DNA from 2 places in the Streptomyces sp. NPDC058576 genome. Region 1 is predicted to be linked to the other one. Evidence: riboswitches for the same ligand, from Rfam matches in the RefSeq annotation. Region 1 holds a riboswitch; the other holds the start of a gene.
The links. Region 1 has a riboswitch for S-adenosylmethionine ahead of thrC (threonine synthase). Riboswitches for the same ligand answer to the same signal wherever they lie in the genome.
Positions count from the first base shown of each region.

Region 2: it holds a riboswitch for S-adenosylmethionine, as region 1 does, so the genes downstream of both, ACFWRV_RS26285 (aminotransferase class V-fold PLP-dependent enzyme) here and thrC (threonine synthase) in region 1, are expected to answer to the same signal.

Region 1 is NZ_JBHXPF010000005.1:14,722-25,240, forward strand. It holds gene ACFWRV_RS05600 (lasso peptide biosynthesis B2 protein) at 1-229, opposite strand, end outside; gene ACFWRV_RS05605 (lasso peptide biosynthesis PqqD family chaperone) at 226-477, opposite strand; gene ACFWRV_RS05610 (asparagine synthase-related protein) at 474-2,423, opposite strand; gene ACFWRV_RS05615 (keywimysin-related RiPP) at 2,474-2,596, opposite strand; gene groL (chaperonin GroEL) at 3,278-4,900, opposite strand; gene ACFWRV_RS05625 (cold-shock protein) at 5,250-5,456, opposite strand; gene ACFWRV_RS05630 (MoaD/ThiS family protein) at 5,900-6,178, opposite strand; gene thrC (threonine synthase) at 6,211-7,506, opposite strand; SAM riboswitch class I at 7,525-7,652, opposite strand; gene ACFWRV_RS05640 (glucosyl-3-phosphoglycerate synthase) at 7,806-8,756, shown strand; gene ACFWRV_RS05645 (trehalose-6-phosphate synthase) at 8,821-10,209, shown strand; gene otsB (trehalose-phosphatase) at 10,261-10,519, opposite strand, start outside.
Region 2 is NZ_JBHXPF010000044.1:13,319-23,837, forward strand. It holds gene ACFWRV_RS26265 (c-type cytochrome) at 1-183, shown strand, start outside; gene ACFWRV_RS26270 (Rieske 2Fe-2S domain-containing protein) at 180-1,232, shown strand; gene ACFWRV_RS26275 (cytochrome bc complex cytochrome b subunit) at 1,229-2,878, shown strand; gene trpD (anthranilate phosphoribosyltransferase) at 3,001-4,065, shown strand; SAM riboswitch class IV at 4,172-4,289, shown strand; gene ACFWRV_RS26285 (aminotransferase class V-fold PLP-dependent enzyme) at 4,497-5,876, shown strand; gene ACFWRV_RS26290 (Lrp/AsnC family transcriptional regulator) at 5,950-6,231, opposite strand; gene ACFWRV_RS26295 (rhomboid family intramembrane serine protease) at 6,228-6,983, opposite strand; gene ACFWRV_RS26300 (hypothetical protein) at 7,178-7,420, shown strand; gene ACFWRV_RS26305 (NYN domain-containing protein) at 7,460-8,821, shown strand; gene ACFWRV_RS26310 (NlpC/P60 family protein) at 9,114-10,139, shown strand; gene ACFWRV_RS26315 (NlpC/P60 family protein) at 10,403-10,519, shown strand, end outside.

The DNA of each region.
Region 1 (10,519 bases):
GGCAGCCGTACCGGCTCGCGCAGCGGCGGCTGAGGGCGACGACCGCCTCCCGTGCCTCCAGGGTCTCGGCGTGCGAGGCCGGTCGCGCGCCCCGGGCGCATCGGGCCAGCACCCGGCGCAGCCGCCCGGGCTTGAGCCGGGCCAGGACGAACGCGGCGGCGACGGCGGTGCGCAGCCGCAACCCGCCCGCTCCCGCGCCCCGGCGTGGCATCGTCATCTCGGTGGTCATGGGCGCAGGATCTTCGCCTCGACGAGCCGGCGGGTCAGCTCCGCGACGTCCGACTCGGCCTCCGCGCGCTCGACGTCGAACTCGGCGACGATCCGCTCGACGGCGGCCTCGGGGGTCCGGCCGGCCGCGAGGGTCTCGACGACGATGACGCCGGTGTCGTTCAACTGCCAGTAGCTGCCGTCCTTCTCGTCGAGGAGGACGCCGCCGTACTCGGTGGTCGTGACGGCGATGCCTTTTCTGAGCTTCACAGGGTTGCCTCGCTGGCGCTGGTAGGGGTCCGGTGGGGGGCCGGCCAGGCGTTCTCGGCCGTGCGGAGCCAGGTCTCCCCGGCCACGGTGGAGCTGATGGAGTGTTCGACCAGGACCGGCGAGAAGGGTTCGGCCGCCAGTCGGAGCAGGTGGCGGGCGTCCACCAGGCCGTGTTCGGCGAGGCGGGAGCCGGTCCACAACTCGGCCAGCTCCGGGGCGTGTTCGCGCAGGCCCTGGTGTTCGTCGGAGGCCATGTGGTCCTTCGTCGTCCGGGCGAGCAGCGCGTCCGGCACCACCCCGCGCATCGCCTCGACGAGGAGCGGCTTGTAACGCCAGGGGCTGATGCGCTCCGGCAGGCGTACGGCGAGGGCCGCTTCCAGGACCCGGTCGTCGTAGAAGGGCGCGGCGACCGGCAGCCCGATGGTCATGCCGATGTCCTCCATCGCCTGGAAGTGCCGGGCCCCCATCCGTACGCCGTCGATGTCGACGTGCCGTCCCCGCCACGGGTCGATCGGTTCGGCGTGCTCGGCGGCGGTCCGGAACTCCTGGGTGATCAGGGTGCTCGCGTGCTCGGTGAGCCAGGGGTGCGGGGACTGCCGTACGCCCCAGGAGAGCAGCGGGGTCCGGGCGACGGGCTGGGGTTCGGCGGTGACCGCCCCGGCGAGCCAGCGGGGGAACGTCGAGCGGTCCAGCAGGGCCTTCAGCGTCGGCAGGAGCGGCCAGCCGAGCTGGTGGCGCAGGCCGCCGAGGTGGTTCCAGGCGGTGAGCGGGTTGCCGTGGAAGAGGTCCTGGTAGGCGTGGGGCAGGCCGAGGAAGATCTCGTCCCCGCCGTAGCCGGTGAGGTGGTAGCGGGATCCGGTGGCGCGGGCGCGGCCGAGGAGCAGTTCCGCCCGGGCCCGGCCGGGGGCGACGGGGAGCGGTTCGTCGTTCAACTCGGCGGCGGTGGAGGCGAGGTCGGCGTAGAAGTAGGGGGCTTCGTCGGCGGGGACGACGTGGTGGTCCGGGGCGGGCCCGGCCGTGCCGCGTGCCGCCTCCACCGCTCTGCGCGCCCAGGTCTCGTCCTCGCTGTAGCGGTCCCGGGCGGCCACGGTCAGCAGCGCCAGCGCCTCGGGTCCGGTCTCCCGGGCGGCGAACGCGAGGGCCGTGGAGTCCAGGCCGCCGGAGAGTTCGCAGCTGATCCGGTCCAGGCCGCCGACATGGGCCCGTACGGAGGCCGCGACGGCGTCCGCGACCCTGCGGGCCCCCGCCGCCAGGGGGAGTTCCCCGGGCGGCGGCTCCCACCAGCGGTGCTCCGTGGGACCGGGGACGGCGGCCGTGCCCGGTGCTGCGACGGGCAGGGCCAGGCCGTACCCGGCACCGGTCTCGTGGACGCCCCGCCAGACGGCGCGGCGGCTCAGGGGGTGCGGCAGGAAGTCCAGCAGCCGGAGCGCCAGCGCGCCCTCGTCCAGGGGCGCGTCGATCAGCCGGGCCAGGACGGCGGGGCGGTCGGAGGCGATGGTTCCGGCCTCCGGGTGCCGGGCGTGGTAGATCCGGCGCAGTCCGGTGGCGGTGCCCCGGATCCAGCTCTCCCCGGACAGCCGGGCGACCACGTGGTAGAGGCCGGGCAGCCGGGCGAGCCGGCGCTCCAGCCCGGCCCGGTCGCGGGCGCCCTCCAGCAGTCCGGCGAGCACGGCGTCGGGGACGCGGTCCGGGCCGACGAGAACAAGGGCGTCCTCGCCCCGCGCGAGGTGGCTGACCTTGCGGACCAGCCGGCGGGCGACGACCCAGGGCCGGCCCGAGGGGTGGGCGACGGTCAGGGTGTCGCCCACCCCTCGGGCCGGCCCGGCGGCTCCCGGCGCGGGCGACCGGCCGGTCGCCGCTCCCGGCGCGGGAAGCTGCCCGGCCGCTGCCGCTCCCGCCACGCTGTCCGGCAGGACGACGAAGTAGTCACGCGGCTGTCCGGGCATCTTCACCTTTCGGAAGTTCTCTCACGGTGCACAGGGAACGGGTCGGCGGATCAGATGATGCGCCGGCTCCAGTACTCCTTGTACGAGCCGACGAAGTAGCCGGCGGTCTTCTTCGAAAAGTCGCCCTGCTTGAACATCGACGGCTTCACATAAGCCTTCTTCTGCTGCTTCATGACACCTTCCCTTCTGTTCGGTTGACGACCGTTATGCCCAAATGGCTTCTGCATAACTGGAGTTATTCCTGCGACTGGTGTTCACCACGTGAACACCAGAGCCATCATGTCCCGCTGTTGAACCGGTACGCATGATTCCGACTTACCGTGCGAAGTTGGCTGGATAGCGCGAGCGGCGAGGTCCGGGGCGGGCCGCTTCGGGGTGGCTCCGCCCGGGCCCGGGCGGCCGGCCTGTCGCCCTGTGCAGTCGCACACCACCGAGGCATGGACGCGCGGTGGACTGGACCAATGACTGGACGCCGCCGTCCGACCGGGCAGTGAGCTGCCACGAGAGGGAACAGCTCCCGGCGGCACCGACGAACCGGCCGGATCGGGCGTCCGGGCGGCTTCGCGTGCGCCGTACCCCAGGGATCGCGGGCGCGCCACCGCCATCGGCACAGCCGCGCCGACCCGTGCTGCCGTACGGGGAAGGCCACGGCAAGTAGTCATTCGGCCACGCCGACCGCCCCCAGCCGCCCCGCGACCACGTACGGGCAGCCGGCGGCCGGTACCCGCCCGACGCCTGCCCACGTCACTGGCCCGGACACGCCACAGGGGCGGCACCTCCGGTGAAGGAGATACCGCCCCTCTGGGACGTACGCGGAGCTTCGATCAGCTGGAGGCCGGAACCTCCGTGGCCGATCAGAAGTCCATGTCACCGCCCGGCATGCCGCCCGGAGCGGCCGCGCCGGCCTTCTCGGGCTTGTCGGCGATGACGGCCTCGGTGGTGAGGAAGAGCGCGGCGATGGACGCGGCGTTCTGCAGAGCGGAGCGCGTGACCTTCGCCGGGTCGAGAATGCCCTCGGCGATCATGTCGACGTACTCGCCGGTCGCAGCGTTGAGGCCGTGACCGATCGGCAGGTTGCGGACCTTCTCCACGACGACGCCACCCTCGAGACCACCGTTGACGGCGATCTGCTTGAGCGGGGCCTCCAGCGCGAGCTTCACGGCGTTGGCGCCGGTCGCCTCGTCGCCCGTGAGGTCGAGCTTGTCGAAGACGGCCGAGGCCTGGAGCAGAGCCACGCCACCACCGGCGACGATGCCCTCCTCGACGGCGGCCTTGGCGTTGCGCACCGCGTCCTCGATGCGGTGCTTGCGCTCCTTGAGCTCCACCTCGGTGGCGGCGCCGGCCTTGATGACGGCCACGCCGCCGGCCAGCTTCGCCAGGCGCTCCTGGAGCTTCTCGCGGTCGTAGTCCGAGTCGGAGTTCTCGATCTCGGCACGGATCTGGTTGACGCGACCCTGAACCTGGTCGCTGTCACCGGCGCCGTCGACGATCGTCGTCTCGTCCTTGGTGATGACGACCTTGCGGGCGCGGCCGAGCAGGTCCAGGCCGGCGTTCTCCAGCTTGAGACCGACCTCCTCGGAGATCACGGTGCCACCGGTGAGGATGGCGATGTCCGCGAGCATGGCCTTGCGGCGGTCGCCGAAGCCCGGGGCCTTGACGGCGACGGACTTGAACGTGCCCTTGATCTTGTTGACGACCAGGGTGGAGAGCGCCTCGCCCTCGACGTCCTCGGCGATGATCAGCAGGGGCTTGCCCGACTGCATGACCTTCTCCAGCAGCGGGATCAGGTCCTTGACGCTGCCGATCTTCGAGTTGACGATCAGGATGTACGGGTCGTCGAGCGACGCCTCCATACGCTCCATGTCGGTCGCGAAGTACGCCGAGATGTAGCCCTTGTCGAAGCGCATACCCTCGGTGAGCTCCAGCTCCAGACCGAAGGTCTGGGACTCCTCGACGGTGATGACGCCTTCCTTGCCGACCTTGTCCATCGCCTCGGCGATCTTGGCGCCGATCTCGGTGTCGGCGGCGGAGATGGAGGCGGTCGAAGCGATCTGCTCCTTGGTCTCCACGTCCTTGGCCTGCTCCAGCAGAGCGGCGGAGACGGCCTCGACGGCCTTCTCGATGCCGCGCTTGAGGGCCATCGGGTTGGCGCCTGCGGCGACGTTGCGCAGACCCTCGCGGACGAGAGCCTGGGCGAGAACGGTGGCGGTGGTCGTACCGTCGCCGGCGACGTCGTCCGTCTTCTTGGCGACCTCCTTGACCAGCTCCGCACCGATCTTCTCGTACGGGTCCTCGAGCTCGATCTCCTTGGCGATGGAAACACCATCGTTGGTGATCGTGGGCGCGCCCCACTTCTTCTCGAGGACGACGTTACGGCCCTTGGGGCCGAGGGTGACCTTGACGGCGTCGGCGAGCTGGTTCATCCCGCGCTCGAGACCGCGCCGTGCCTCCTCGTCGAACGCGATGATCTTGGCCATGTGAAGTGGTCCTCCCGGACAGGGGTGGATTTCTCCGGACCGAGAGGCGCCCGCGACGGACGGCCTGCCTGCGTGGTGGTTCCTTGCCCCACCGCGCCTGCGGGCCTCACCGGCCCGGTCCAAGTTTCTGTCACTCTCACCTGGAGAGTGCTAACGCCAATGATTAGCACTCGACCCCCGAGAGTGCAAGCGCCTCCGGCGAGTGCCCGCCATGCGGTCCGGGGGTGTGACGGCGCGCGGTCCGGGGCGCGGCGCACCGCCGCCCCCGGACGCGCGTAGGGCCCGATCCCCTGATCCCGGGGTCGGGCCCTACGTGCGTGAGTGGTGTCGTCGGACGACCGCGCCGAGCTCAGCCGACGGCGAGCTTGACCATGTCGGCCTGGGGCCCCTTCTGGCCCTGCGAGATCTCGAATTCAACTCGCTGACCCTCTTCGAGGGTGCGGTACCCGTCCATCTGGATCGCGCTGTAGTGGACGAAAACATCCGCACCACCGTCGACCGCGATGAAGCCGTACCCCTTCTCCGCGTTGAACCACTTGACGGTGCCCTGAGCCATGCCTAACTCCCCTATTACTGGCCCTTGCACGGGACCGCACTTCGCGGACCCGGGTCGGAACTCACCCTCCGACAGGAGAGGGTGTGCGGCGCCGCAGCGCGTCGACCGCGGCCGAATGTATCCGCCCAACTGCCCTCTGCAACAGGTCAATCGGACGACAATTCTGGGCGCAGAAGACCGCGCGAATATGCGGGTTTGCTGTGAATTACGGGCAAGTCGGGCCAGGCAAAGGGCACTTATGCCGCAAGAGGTTCACGTACTTTGGCTGCTTCTTATCGCGGCCGGGCGCATTCTCATATGCGGGCGGCACGGGCAGCGGGTGGGGCTTCCCCAACTGTACCGCGCTCAACCATGCAGAATTGCCCCCTCCGCTTCTCTCGCGGAGGGGGCAACCGTGGTCACACAGTGGTGCGGTGGGGCCGTCGGCGAGCGGCCCGGGCGGTTCAGCAGCCGCCGGCCACCGCGGGGATGATCGAGACGCCCGCGCCGTCCGGCGTGGCCGCGTCCAGGCCGCCCTCGAAGCGCACGTCGTCGTCGTTGACGTACACGTTCACGAAGCGGCGCAGCTTGCCCTGGTCGTCCAGGACGCGGGCGGCGATGCCCGGGTGGTCCTTCTCCAGGGACTCGATGACCTCGGAGAGCTTCGAGCCCTCCGCCGAAACCTCGGCCTGGCCGCCCGTGTACGTACGGAGGATGGTGGGGATGCGGACCTTGACGCTCATGGTGGTGCCCTTCTTCCTTCGTGCCGGTGTGGTCAGGCGGTGCCGAGGCCCGCGGCGCGGAACGCGTCCAGGCTCGGCTTGATGGTCGCCGTGGCCTGCGAGGTGGCGGAGACCGCGTCGAGCGTCTTGAGGCCGTCGCCGGTGTTGACCACGACGGTGGTGAGCGTCGGGTCGATGACACCGGCCTCGATGAGCTTCTTCGTCACGCCGAGCGTCACGCCGCCCGCAGTCTCGCCGAAGATGCCCTCGGTGCGCGCCAGCAGCTTGATCGCGTCGACGACCTGCTCGTCGGTGACGTCCTCCACCGCGCCGCCGGTGCGGCGGGCGATGTCCAGGACGTAGGGGCCGTCCGCCGGGTTGCCGATGGCCAGCGACTTGGCGATGGTGTTCGGCTTCTGTGGCCGTACGACGTCGTGACCGGCCTTGAAGGCGGCGGAGACCGGGGAGCAGCCCTCGGCCTGGGCGCCGAAGATCTTGTACGGCCTGTCCTCGACCAGACCGAGCTTGATCAGCTCCTGGAGACCCTTGTCGATCTTCGTGAGCTGGGACCCGGACGCGATCGGGATGACGATCTGGTCGGGCAGCCGCCAGCCGAGCTGCTCGCAGATCTCGTACGCCAGGGTCTTCGAGCCCTCGCCGTAGTACGGGCGGAGGTTGACGTTGACGAAGCCCCAGCCCTCGCCGAGCGGGTCGCCGATGAGCTCGGAGCAGAAGCGGTTGACGTCGTCGTAATTGCCCTCGATGCCGACCAGCTCACCGCCGTACACCGCGGCCATGACGACCTTGCCCTGCTCCAGGTCGTGCGGGATGAACACGCAGGAGCGCAGTCCGGCGCGGGCGGCGGCGGCGCCCACGGCACCGGCCAGGTTGCCCGTGGAGGAGCAGGAGAGGGTGGTGAAACCGAAGGCGCGGGCGGCCTCGACGGCGATCGCGACGACGCGGTCCTTGAAGGAGTGCGTCGGGTTGCCGGAGTCGTCCTTCACGTACAGGCCGCCGGTGACGCCCAGCTCACGGGCGAGGTTGTCGGCCTTGACCAGCTTGGTGAAGCCGGGGTTGATGTTGGGCTTCTGAGCAACGTCGGCGGGCACCGGCAGCAGCGGGGCATAGCGCCAGATGTTGTCCGGCCCGGCCTCGATGCGCTTGCGCAGCTCCTCCGGGGAGCCGGTGGGCAGGTCGTAGGCCACTTCGAGCGGCCCGAAACAGGACGCACAGGCGAAAAGCGGGCCGAGCTCGAAACGCTCGCCGCACTCGCGGCAGGAAAGCGCCGCGGCGGGACCGAGGTCCGGGGAAGCGGTGGTGGCATTACCTGCGACGGTCTGAACAGCCATGATGGCGGAGGCCCTTTCTCCTCATCTTCCTCGCGACGCATTTCGCCGCAAGACGGAATTGGCACCTTCCCCACCGTGACCTCGCGGTCGGCAGGAGGGTTGCCGGGACTTCAACGGGCCGTTCCCTCAGTCCCTCTGGATGAGCTCTATGGCACGGGATCTTCGATCCAGGCGTTTATGTGCGCTCCGACCCCGACATGCGAGGGTCATCCGCGTTGTTCAAGACTGTAACCGAAGCACCGGACCGTTGAGATAGTCGTCCGAACCGCGAGATGGATCACACACAGGGAGTGCCGACCGTGCTCGAAGAGGTGGAACGCTGGCTGACCAGGCGTTCCTGGTCGTCCGGCGACCGCCCGCTGAACCGGCTCACCGACGCCCGGAGCGCCGATCCGCGCGTCACGTCGGTGAGCGTGGTGCTGCCCGCGCTGAACGAGGAGGCCACGGTCGGCGCGATCGTGGCGACGATCCGCCGGGAGCTGATGGAGAAGGTCCGGCTCGTCGACGAACTCGTGGTGATCGACTCCGGCTCCACCGACGCCACCGCCGCGGTGGCCCGGGCGGCGGGCGCCCGGGTGGTCCACCGGGACGCGATCCTGCCCCGGATCCCGGCCCTGCCCGGCAAGGGCGAGGTGCTGTGGCGGTCGCTCCTGGTGACCAGGGGCGAGATCGTCTGCTTCGTGGACGCCGACCTCAAGGAGTTCTCGGCGGACTTCGTCTCGGGGACGGTCGGCCCGCTGCTCACCGACCCCACGGTCCACTTCGTCAAGGCGATGTACGACCGTCCGCTCGGCGACAGCGCAGGTCAGGGCGGCCGGGTCACCGAACTGGTGGCGCGCCCGCTGCTCAATCTGCACTGGCCGCAGCTGGCCGGCTTCGTCCAGCCGCTGGGCGGCGAGTACGCGGTGCGGCGCTCCCTGCTGGAGCGGCTGCCGTTCCCCGTCGGTTACGGAGTGGAGCTGGGGCTGCTCGTGGACGCGCTGCACACCGTGGGCCTGGACGCGCTGGGCCAGGTCGACGTCGGGGTACGCAAACACCGCCACCAGGACGGGCAGGCGCTGGGCCGGATGGCGGCGGCGATCTACCGCACGGCGCAGCTGCGGCTCTCCCGGGGCCATCTGGTGCGGCCGGCGCTGACCCAGTTCGAGCGCGGCGAGGAGGGCTTCGTGCCCCGCACCCATGCGGTGGACACGGAGGAGCGGCCGCCGATGCGGGAGATCGCGGAGTACGCGGAGCGCCACGCGGCGTGAGGCGGTGGGCGGCGTGGAGCCCTGAGGCGTTTGGCGGCTTCCCGAACGGGCTAGGTTCCGCTACATGGTCACCGAGCATCCCGAAGCCACTGCCCAGGTCCTCGTCGCGTCCAACCGCGGCCCGGTCTCGTACACGCTCGGCGAGGACGGGACGCTCGACGCCAAGCGCGGCGGGGGCGGTCTCGTCTCCGGGCTGAGCGCCGTCGACGACAAGCTGTGGGTCTGCGCGGCCCTCGGCGACGGCGACCGCGAGGCGGTGCGCCGCGGGGTAGGGGAGCCGGGCGTGCGGATGCTGGACATCGACGCCGAGGTGCACGCCGACGCGTACAACGGGATCGCGAACTCGGTGCTGTGGTTCGTCCACCACCTGCTCTACCAGACGCCCGTCGAGCCGGTCTTCGACGCGGAGTTCCGCCGGCAGTGGGCTTCGTACGAGACGTACAACCGGGCCTTCGCCGATGCGCTGGCCGAGGAGGCGGGCCCGGGGGCGGCGGTCCTCGTCCAGGACTACCACCTGGCCCTGGTCCCCGGCATGCTCCGCGAGCTGCGCCCGGACCTCAGGATCGGCCACTTCTCGCACACCCCGTGGGCGCCCGTCGACTACTTCCGGCTGCTCCCCGACGACATCGCCGAGCAGTTGCTGCGCGGCATCCTCGGCGCGGACCGGGCCGCGTTCCTGACCCGGCGCTGGGCGGACGCGTTCATCGGCTGCTGTACGGAGATCCTCGGCGGCACGGGCCGGACCAGAATCGGGGTGCACGGCCTCGGGGCCGACGCCGACTTCCTGCGCCGCCGCTCGCACGAGGCGGACGTGGACGAGCGGATGGAGGCGCTGCGGGAGCAGGTGGGCGAGGGCCGGAAGACCATCGTCCGGGTGGACCGCACCGAGCTGTCCAAGAACATCGTGCGCGGCCTGCACGCGTACCGGACGCTGCTGGACGCCCACCCGGAGTGGCGCGAGCGCGTCGTGCACATCGCCTTCGCCTACCCCTCCCGCCAGGACCTCTCCGTCTACCAGGACTACACGGCGGCGGTGCAGTCCCTGGCCACGGAGATCAACGGGGCGTACGGCACGGAGAGTTGGACGCCGGTCGTCCTCCACGTGAAGGACGACTTCGCCCGCTCCCTGGCGGCGTACCGGCTGGCGGACGTGGCGCTGGTCAACCCGATCCGCGACGGGATGAACCTGGTCGCCAAGGAGGTCCCCGTCGTCTCGGACCACGGCTGCGCGCTGGTGCTGTCGCGGGAGGCGGGGGCGTACGAGGAGCTGGGCGAGGACGCGCTCGTGGTGAACCCGTACGACGTGACGGGCACGGCCGAGGCCCTGCACGAGGGGCTGACGATGAGCGCGGACGAGCGTTCCGGGCGCACGAAGCGACTGGCCGAGGCGGCGACCGCGCTGCCGCCGCAGCAGTGGTTCCTGGACCAGCTGGAGGCGCTGCGGCAGGACTGACGGCCCGGAAGCGGGCCGGCCGCCCCTCCCGCTGCCCCAGCCGCTCCGCTTCTACAGCCGCTCCGCCAGGGCCGCCAGGAAGTCCACGACCGCCGCCGGGCCCGGCACCGACAGGTCGGCGCGCTCGGCCAGTTCGGGCACCTCGGCGCTGCCGCTGCACACCAGGAGGCCGGGGAGGCCGTCCGGGCCCTCCGTTCGCAGCTTCTCCACGGCGGCGAACGCGGCGAGGTCGCCGAGGTCGTCGCCCGCGTAGATCACGGACTCCGCGTCCAGCTCCGCGACGAACTTGGCGAGCGCGACTCCCTTGTCC
Region 2 (10,519 bases), on a different contig from region 1:
AAGGACATCATCGCGTACATCGAGTCCGTGAACGGTGACGAGACGGAGAACCCCGGCGGTCTGGCCCTCGGCGGTCTCGGTCCGGTCAGCGAAGGTCTGTTCGCCTGGATCTTCGGACTCGGCGCGCTCGTCGCAGTCGCCGTTTGGGTCGCGGCCCACACCGCTAAGGCCAAGAAGTCATGAGTAGCCAACAGATTCCAGAAGACAGCCTGCCTGTGGTGCAGGAGACCGCGCACGGCGCGGTCGAGGGTACGGACGACCCGTTCGCCGACCCGGGGCTGCCGGCCCACCAGCCGCGCATCCAGGACCTCGACGAACGCGCCGCGAACCGCTCCGAGCGGGCCGTCGCGCTGATGTTCACCCTCTCGATGCTGGCGACGGTGGGCTTCATCGCCTCCTACGTCATCTTCCCGGTGGACAAGATCGTCTACATCTGGCCCTTCGGCCATGTGAGCGCGCTCAACTTCTCCCTGGGTCTCACCCTGGGCGCCGCGCTCTTCTTCATCGGCGCGGGAGCCGTCCACTGGGCGCGCACCCTGATGTCCGACGTCGAGGTCGCCGCCGAGCGTCACCCGATCGAGGCGGCGCCCGAGGTCAAGGCCCAGGTCATGGCCGACTTCGCGGCCGGCGCCGAGGAGTCCGCGATCGGCCGCCGCAAGCTGATCCGCACCACCATGTTCGGTGCGCTGGCCCTGGTGCCGCTCTCCGGCGTGGTCCTGCTGCGCGACCTCGGTCCGCTGCCGGAGAAGAAGCTCCGGACCACTCTGTGGGCCGAGGGCAAGCAGCTCATCAACATGAACACGATGAAGCCGCTGCGCCCCGAGCAGATCACCGTCGGGTCGCTGGCCTTCGCCATGCCCGAGGGGCTCGACCCGGAGGCGCACGACTTCCAGACGCAGATGGGCAAGGCCGCCCTGATGATCATCCGCATCGAGCCGGACGACATCAAGGACAAGCGCCAGCGTGACTGGGCCCACGAGGGCATCGTCGCGTTCTCCAAGATCTGCACCCACGTCGGCTGCCCGATCAGCCTGTACGAGCAGCAGACGCATCACGTGCTCTGCCCGTGCCACCAGTCCACCTTCGACCTCTCCGACGGCGCTCGCGTCATCTTCGGTCCGGCCGGCCACCCCCTTCCGCAGCTGCGGATCGGTGTCAACAGCGAGGGCAACCTCGAGGCGCTCGGCGACTTCGACGAGCCCGTCGGTGCTGCCTTCTGGGAGCGCGGATGAGTACTGCGACGAAAAACCCCTCCGCCGCCGAACCGGCGAGCGGGCGCAAGGCTCCGGCCGGCGAGCGGGTGGCCGACTGGGCGGACGGCCGGCTGGGCATCTACGGCCTCGCCAAGGCCAACATGCGCAAGATCTTCCCGGACCACTGGTCCTTCATGCTCGGTGAGGTCTGCCTCTACAGCTTCATCATCATCATCCTCACGGGTGTGTATCTGACGCTGTTCTTCCAGCCGAGCATGGGCGAGATCGTCTACCACGGTCCGTACGAGCCCATGCAGGGCATCCGGATGTCCGAGGCCTACGCCTCGACCCTGAAGATCAGCTTCGAGGTCCGCGGTGGTCTGCTCGTGCGGCAGATCCACCACTGGGCCGCGCTGATCTTCCTGGCCGGCATGTTCGTGCACATGTGCCGTGTCTTCTTCACGGGCGCCTTCCGCAAGCCGCGTGAGATCAACTGGCTCTTCGGCTTCCTGCTGTTCGTGCTGGGCATGTTCACCGGCTTCACCGGCTACTCCCTCCCGGACGACCTGCTCTCCGGTACGGGTGTCCGCTTCACCCAGGGCGCGATCCTGTCCGTGCCGATCGTCGGCACGTACATCTCGATGTTCCTGTTCGGCGGCGAGTTCCCCGGCCACGACTTCGTGGCCCGGTTCTACTCGATCCACATCCTGCTGCTGCCGGGCATCATGCTCGGCCTGCTCGTGGCCCACCTGATCCTGGTCTTCTACCACAAGCACACGCAGTTCGCGGGTCCCGGCCGGACCAACAAGAACGTCGTCGGCATGCCGCTGCTGCCCGTGTACATGGCGAAGGCCGGAGGGTTCTTCTTCCTCGTCTTCGGCGTCATCGCGGTCATCTCGGCCATCGCCACGATCAACCCGATCTGGGCGCTCGGTCCGTACCGCGTCGATCAGGTGTCCACCGGCGCCCAGCCCGACTGGTACATGGGCTTCGCCGAGGGGCTGGTCCGGGTGATGCCGGGCTGGGAGATCAACCTGTGGGGCCACACGCTCGCGCTGGGCGTGTTCATCCCGCTGGTCCTCTTCGGCCTGATCCTCACCCTGCCCGCGGTGTACCCGTTCATCGAGTCCTGGGTCACCGGGGACAAGCGCGAGCACCACATCCTGGACCGCCCGCGCAACGCCCCGACCCGTACGGGCCTCGGCGTCGCCTGGGTCACGGCCTACTTCATCGGCCTCGTCGGCGGTGGAAACGACCTGTGGGCCACGCACTTCCACTTGTCGCTGAACTCCATCTCCTGGTTCGTCCGGATCTTCTTCTTCGTCGGACCGGTCATCGCGTTCATCGTCACCAAGCGGATCTGCCTCGGCCTCCAGCGCCGCGACCGGGAGAAGGTGCTGCACGGACGCGAGTCCGGCATCATCAAGCGCCTGCCGCACGGTGAGTTCGTCGAGATCCACGAGCCGCTCAGCCCCGGGCAGCTGCACACGCTCACGGCGCACGAGCAGTACAAGCCGCTCGAACTCGGCCCCGCGGTCGACGAGAACGGCGTCAAGCGCAAGATCTCCCCGGTGCAGAAGCTGCGCGCCAAGCTCAGCAAGGGGTACTTCGGCGAGGGGAACCAGATCCCCAAGGCCACCCCCGAGGAGTACAAGGAGATCAGCGAGGGCCACGGCCACCACTGATCCCCTGACCTGATCGCCACCGTGAGAGCCCCGTCCATTCGATGGACGGGGCTCTTCGCGGTCCCCCCGGCTGGATAGGGTGGGGCCATCTTCCTGACCGGCTGTGGACCCTGGAGCGGACCATGAACGTTGTGACCCCGAACGGCGGCGACAGCGTGGCGGACCGTTCCTGGCCCGGCCTCCTGAACCCCCTCCTGCGCGGCGAGAACCTCAGCTCCGAGGAGACCGCCTGGGCCATGGACCGCATCATGAGCGGCGAGGCCACCGACGCGCAGATCGCCGGGTTCGCCGTCGCGCTGCGGGCCAAGGGGGAGACCGTCGACGAGGTCACCGGCCTGGTCCGCGCGATGTACGCCCACGCCAACACCATCCAGGTGCCGGGGCGGACCGTCGACATCGTCGGCACCGGCGGCGACCTCGCCAAGACGGTCAACATCTCGACCATGTCCGCGATCGTCATCGCCGGCACCGGCGCCAAGGTCGTCAAGCACGGCAACCGGGCCGCCTCCTCCGCGAGCGGCTCCTCCGACGTGCTGGAGAAGCTCGGCGTCAACCTGGAGCTGACCCCGCAGCGGGTCGTCGAGGTCGCCGAGCAGGCGGGCATCACCTTCTGCTTCGCCGTGAAGTTCCACCCCGCCCTGCGGTACGCCGCCAAGGCCCGCAAGGAACTCGGCGCGCAGACCACGTTCAACATCCTGGGCCCCCTCACCAACCCGGCCCAGGTCCGTGCCCAGGCGGTCGGCGTCGCCGACGCCCGGATGGCGCCCATCGTCGCGGGCGTGCTCGCCGACCGGGGCAACTCCGCCCTGGTCTTCCGGGGCGACGACGGGCTCGACGAGCTGACCACCACCGCCACCTCCCGGGTCTGGGTGGTCCGCGACGGCGCGGTCCGCGAGGAGCCCTTCGACCCGCGCGACGTGGGGCTGCCCATCGTCCCCGTCGAGGCGCTGCGCGGCGCCGACGCCTCGTACAACGCCGATGTGGCCCGCCGCCTGCTGGACGGCGAGGGCGGCGCGGTGCGGGAGGCGGTGCTGCTCAATTCGGCGGCGGCCCTGGTCGCCCTGGACCCGGGCCCCGGCACGCTGACGGAACAGCTCGCGGCGAAGATCCTCGTCGCGGCCGAGGCCATCGACTCGGGGGCCGCCAAGCGGGCGCTGGAGCGCTGGGTGGCGGCCAGCAACGCCTGAGCGCGACGGGAAGACACCTCCGGAGCACACGGTGTGACGCAGGGCGCGGTCCGGATGCCGGACTGCGCCCTTGCGCGTGTGCATACGTATGGCAAGATGCTGCGCAGGTCATGAGTGACAGCGACTACGGCCCCGGCCCGCTGTCCGGCAACCCTCCGTCCGTGGCGGGGTGCCCCGGGTGAAGACCAGGCCGTAGGCAGCGAGGTCTGCGGCAAGCGCGGGCCCCTCGGCATCCAGCGGATGCCAGCCCCCGGGGTCCTGGTCCCTAGGGAGCCTTCTGTGAGCAAGCGAATGCGCTAGGGCACGTCCCAGGGCTTTTTCCCGCCCTGAGCTGACCGCCCTTCTTCCGCGCACCCTTCTTTCCTTCCTTCTCCGCGCCGCCGCGTAACCGCAGGCGCGCAGATTTCGCCTGCCTGTTACGGGAGTTCGCCATGTCTGTCCCCACCGCTGCCCTCGACTCGTCGGTTTGTGCCCCGCTGCCCGTTCTGGGCCAGGACGTCACCGTTCCGCTCGTCACCGGCGGTGAGGTCACCTACGCCGCGCTCGACTACGCCGCCAGCGCCCCGGCCCTCCAGCGGGTCTGGGACGACGTCGCCGCCTACGCCCCGTACTACGGCAGCGTCCACCGCGGCGCCGGCTACCTCTCGCAGCTCTCCACCGACCTCTTCGAGAACAGCCGCCGCACGGTCGCGGAGTTCCTCGGCTGCCGCGCGGAGGACCAGGTGGTCTTCACCCGCTCCACGACCGACTCCCTCAACCTGCTGGCCGCCGCGATCCCCGCCGACTGCCAGGTCTTCGTCTACGAGACCGAGCACCACGCGTCCCTGCTGCCCTGGCGCGACGCCCAGGTCACCTACCTCAACGCGCCCCGCACCCCGGGCCAGGCCGTCGAGGCACTGGAGCGCGCGCTCGCCGACCGCGACCCCTACGGGCCCGCCCTCGTCTGCGTCACCGGCGCGTCCAACGTGACCGGCGAGCTGTGGCCGGTGAGGGAACTGGCCGCCGCCGCCCACGCGCACGGCGCGCGCATCGTCCTGGACGCCGCGCAGCTCGCCCCGCACCACCCGGTGGACATCGCCGAACTGGACGTCGACTGGGTCGCGTTCTCCGGCCACAAGCTGTACGCGCCCTTCGGCTCGGGAGTCCTGGCCGGCCGCGCCGACTGGCTCCAGGCGGCCGAGCCGTACCTCGCCGGCGGCGGAGCGTCCCGCAAGGTGGCCCGGCGCGCCGACGGCGGGGTGGACGTCGACTGGCACACCACCGCCGCCCGTCACGAGGCCGGTTCGCCCAACGTCATCGGGGTCTACTCCATCGCCTCCGCCTGCAAGGCCCTCACCGAAGCGGGCTTCGACTCCCTGGTCGCCCGGGAGCAGGAGCTGGTGTCCCGGGTCCGTGCGGGGCTGGCCGAGGTCCCCGAGGTGCAGGTGCTCTCGCTGTTCGGCGACGACGCGCCCCGGGTCGGCGTCATCTCCTTCGTGGTGCGCGGCTGGAACAGCTCGCACTTCGCCGCCGCCCTCTCCGCCGAGTACGGCATCGGCGTGCGCGACGGACTCTTCTGCGCCCACCCGCTCGTGCGCACCCTGCTCGGCAGCGACCCGCAGGACCCGGGCGAGTGCGGCGCGCCGGAGGCCGAGCCGGGCGAGCGGTCCCTGAACGCGATCCGCGTCAGCTTCGGGGCCGGCACGCCCGACGAGCACATCGACCGGTTCCTGCGGGCGGTCTCCGAGCTGGTCCGCGAGGGCGCCCAGTGGAACTACCGCACCGAGGACGGCCGCTGCGTCCCGGACCGCGGCGAGGCCGCGCAGGTCTGAGGACGCCGGCGTCACGAAAACACCTCGGCCGGGGACGGGCGCGCTGCCCGTCCCCGGCCGAAGGATGCCGGGGCTACGCGTCGAGGCCGATGGCGAACGCGGCTTCCAGGTCGTGCTGGGAGTACGTACGGAACGCCACATGGGTGTCGGTCCCCTCGACCCCAGGGATCTTGCTGATCCGGCCGGGGATGACATCGGCGAGGTCATCGTGCTTGGCGACCCGGACCATGGCGATCAGGTCGTAGGTGCCGGTGACGGAGAAGACCTCGCTGACGCTGTCCAGCGCGGCGATGGCCTCGGCGATCTCCGGAATCCGGTCCACGCTGGTCTTGATGAGCACGATCGCGGTGATCACGGCTGGCTGTCTCCCTCGGTGGCCGTGGCTGGAACCTTCACTCTAGCCCTCCGCCCATAGCGCACCCACGCGTACAGGAACCCGGCCGCGAACCCCGCCACATGCGCCAGATACGCCACCCCCGGCCCGGCGTCCGCGGCCTGGGCCGCCGCCCACTGGAGCCCGAACCAGAAGACCAGCACGATCCAGGCCGGGAAGCGCAGCGGCAGGAAGAAGAGGAACGGGAACAGGCTGGTCACCCGTGCCTTCGGGAAGAGGTACAGGAAGCCGCCGAGCACCGCGGAGATCGCCCCCGACGCCCCGACCAGCGTCTGCTCGGAGTCCGCGTGCGCCGCCGCGTAACAGACCAGCGCCACATAGCCGCATCCCAGGTAGAACAGCGCGAACCGCACCCGCCCCATGCGCTCCTCGGCCATCGCGCCGAACACGTACAGGAACAGCAGGTTCCCCAGCAGGTGCAGCCAGCTGCCGTGCACGAACAGCGCGGTGAACGGCGTGATCAGCGCAGGTGCGGAGCCCTCCCACAGCTCGGCGGGGATCACCCCCCACCGCTCGAAGTACGCACTCTGCGCGGCGAGCAGCGCCTCCTCGCTCCGGTGGGCGGCGCCGCCGAACCCGGAGAGCGGGCTGATCAGGAAGGTCACCGCGCAGACGGCGATCAGTCCGTACGTGACCGGGGCGCCGCTGGAGGCCGCCGCGTCCCGGATCCTCCCGGCCGTGGTCCGCCAGTCGCCCTGTCGCCACTCGATCATGTACAGAGCATGACGTAACGGTGGAGAACGGGAGGGAACGCCTCGCCGTGCCGATGCCTATACGCGAGGCCGTAGGGTTACGCCAGGACTTCCGCAGTTCGACGGCGCACCGCGAGATCCTTGACGTAGACAGGTGGAGTCGCGGCGGCGCGCCCGGCGCGGGCTCCTGGAAACGACGAAAGAGGACGCAAACGATGACGACGGTTCCCCTGCCGACCGAATCGACCCGCTGGCGCTGCACCCTGTGCGGCAACCTCACGCGCTTCGACGTGACCCGTTCCTCCAAGGTCGTGGAGTACGTGCACCTCGACCTGGCCGGTGAGTCGAGTGTCGAGGAGCGGGAGGTCGTCAGTGAGACCATCGAGTCGGTCCGCTGTCGTTGGTGCAACGCGGTGGACCAGATCGAACTGGTGGACAGGCCGGGTGCCGCTTCCTGAGGGAGCGCACCCTTCGACATATCTATGGGGTGACGGACGGTGGATCAGCCGACCAGCGGCGCCGGACCGGCCGATGAGGCCGACGGCGGCGCAGAGGCGCTCGGCCGTCCGCTGCCCGAGGGTGTCCGACGGCGGGTGGTCGCGCTGGTCTCGGACGCCTTCGGCGGACTGACCGTCTCCGAACTGCCCGCCCAGCTACGGCAGTACGCCCGGTTCACCCCGACCCGGCGGGCGAAGTTCGCGGGGAACGCGATGGCCGCCGCGCTGGAGAGCGACGCCGTCTTCCGGCAGCGGATCGGTGAGCGGCTCGGCCAGTCCCAGCCCGAACTGACCGGCGCGCTGGAGGCGGGCTCGCCGCCCGCCGCCGCCGATCCCCTGGATGTGGCCGCGGCCGCCTATGTGCTGCGCCCGGTCGGCTGGGTCAAGCTGGTCGAGGCGGCCGGCGAGGAGGTCCAGCGGGCCGACGCGGAACGGGCGGACGAGGAGACCCGGCGCGAACTGGAGCACCTGCGCGAGGAGCTGGAGCGGGCCCGCGCCCACACCCGCACCGACACCGAGCGGCTGCGCGCCGAGCTGGAGACGGCCCGCAAGGAGGCCGAGTCGCTGCACCGCAAGCTGCGCAGCGCGCTCAGCGAGGTGAAGCGCGGCGAGGCCGCCCTGCGCCGCAGCGCCGCCGACGCCGACACCGTGCGGGCCGAGTCGGCCGCCCAGCTCTCCGCCGTGGAGAGCGAGTCGCGCCGGCTCAAGGGGCGGCTGGGGGAGGCCGAGGCGGCCCTGGAGGCGAGCCGGCGGGCCGCCCGCGAGGGCCGCTCGGTGGAGGACATGCGGCTGCGACTGCTCCTGGACACCGTGCTGGACGCCGCATCGGGGCTGCGGCGGGAGCTGGCGCTCCCCCCGGCGACGACGCATCCCGCCGACACGGTGGACGCGGTGGAACCGGGCCGGATGTCGCCCAAGGACATTGCCGCCCGGGCTCTTTCGGAGACGGACCCGGCGCTGCTGGACCAACTGCTGGCGCTGCCGCAGGCCCACCTCATCGTGGACGGCTACAACGTCACCAAGACCGGCTATCCCCAGATGCCGCTGGAGAAGCAGCGGTTGCGGCTGCTGGGCGGCCTCTCGGTGCTCGCGGCGCAGACCGGCGCCGAGATGACCTGTGTATTCGACGGCGCCGAGCTGGCCGCCCCGGTGCTGCTGGCGCCGCCGCGGGGGGTGCGGGTGCTGTTCAGCAAGCCCGGGGTCACCGCGGACGAGCTGATCCGTCAACTGGCCCGCGCGGAACCGCCGGGGCGGCCCGTCGTGGTCGTCTCCACCGACCGCGAGGTGGCGGACGGCGTGGCCAAGGCCGGTGCGCGGCCGGTCGCGTCCGTCTTGCTCCTCAAGCGCCTTTCGCGCGTCTAGCGGGATATGGGCGGCATGTGTGTCATGCCGGATTTCTGGGAACGTACCGTCAAGTCGCCGCTACACGCGGTGGGGTGAGAGCAAAGAAGTGCCTGGTGTGACGAGAAAAATCCTGTGAGGATTTGAACTGATCACAAGATGGTCACTAGGGTCAGGCCTCGAACCTTCGCACGGTTGATCACCCACTCGGGGTGACGGCGAAGGAACCGCCGAGTCCGTCATGTGTACGGAGCCGGGGATTCTTTCCCCCACAGCCCGGTAGGCGGCTCTGAGGAAGAAGGAGCTCGCCTTCGTGGCGTCCCACCGTCGTCCCAAGCAGCCGAGCCGCACCCGCGTGACCGTGCTCACCGCGACCGCCGCCGCGGCCGTGGCCCTGACCTCCCAGGCCGCCCACGCCGACCCCAAGCCGAGCAAGAACGAAGTCAAGGCGAAGGTCGACAAGCTCTACCACGAGGCCGAGGCGGCCACCGAGAAGTACAACGGGGCCAAGGAGCAGCAGGACAACCTGAAGAAGGAAGTCGACGCGCTCCAGGACAAGGTCGCCCGCGGCCAGGCCGAGCTCAACACGCTCCGCACCGAGCTGGGTTCGATCGCCACCGCGCAGTACCGCTCCGGCGGCATCGACCCCTCGGTCGCCCTCTTCCTCGCCTCGGACCCGGACAGCTTCCTGGACCAGGCCTCCGCGCTCGACCAGCTGACGGTCAAGCAGACGGAGTCGCTGCAGAAGATCCAGTCCAAGCAGCGCACTCTCGCCCAGCAGCGCAAGGAAGCCCAGGACAAGCTCGGCGACCTCGCCGACGTCCGCAAGGCGCTCGGCGAGAACAAGAAGAAGTACCAGGGCAAGCTGGCCGACGCCCAGCAGCTCCTCAACACGCTGACGCAGGCCGAGCGGGCCAAGATGCAGCAGGACGAGCAGCGCGCCAGCCGCGCCGCCAGCGACCGGGTCGAACTCGGCAACGAGGCCCCCGCGTCCGGCCGTGGAGCAGCCGCCCTGAGCGCCGCCGCCACCCAGATCGGCAAGCCGTACGTCTCCGGCGGCTCCGGCCCCAACTCCTACGACTGCTCCGGGCTGACGCAGTGGGCCTTCGCCCAGGCCGGCGTCTCCATCACCCGGACCACGTACACCCAGCAGAACGACGGCCAGCGGATCGGCCGCAGCCAGCTCAAGCCGGGCGACCTGGTCTTCTTCAACGGCCTGTCGCACGTCGGCTTCTACGCCGGCAACAACCAGATCCTGCACGCCCCGAAGCCGGGCACCGTCGTCCGCTACGAGTCGATGGACTACATGGGCACCTTCCAGTTCGGCGTCCGCATCTGACCGTGGAGCGCCGTACGGCACGCCACGGCACGCCCGAACGAGGGAATCGCCGCGCACCACGCTGACGCCCCGCCCCGCCGGAGACCAAGGTCACCGGCGGGGCGGCGGCGTTCGGCCCCCTTTCCGTCACCGGCGCGGTCTTTGGCCGGCGCGTAGTCGTCCGATTACTGTCTGGCTGCTGTGCAGCTCCCGGACTCCGTCCGCCCGCCCCGGGCGGCAGGGGCTGCGCACCACCGCGTCAGCGGAAGGGAGTGCGGCTACCTGTGGTGTCCCATCGCCGTTCCACACAGTCCGGCTTCAACAGAGGCGTCCGGGTCACGGTCATCTCGGCGGCCGCCGCCACCGCGGCCGCCACCCTGACCGGGGCCCCGGCGAGCGCC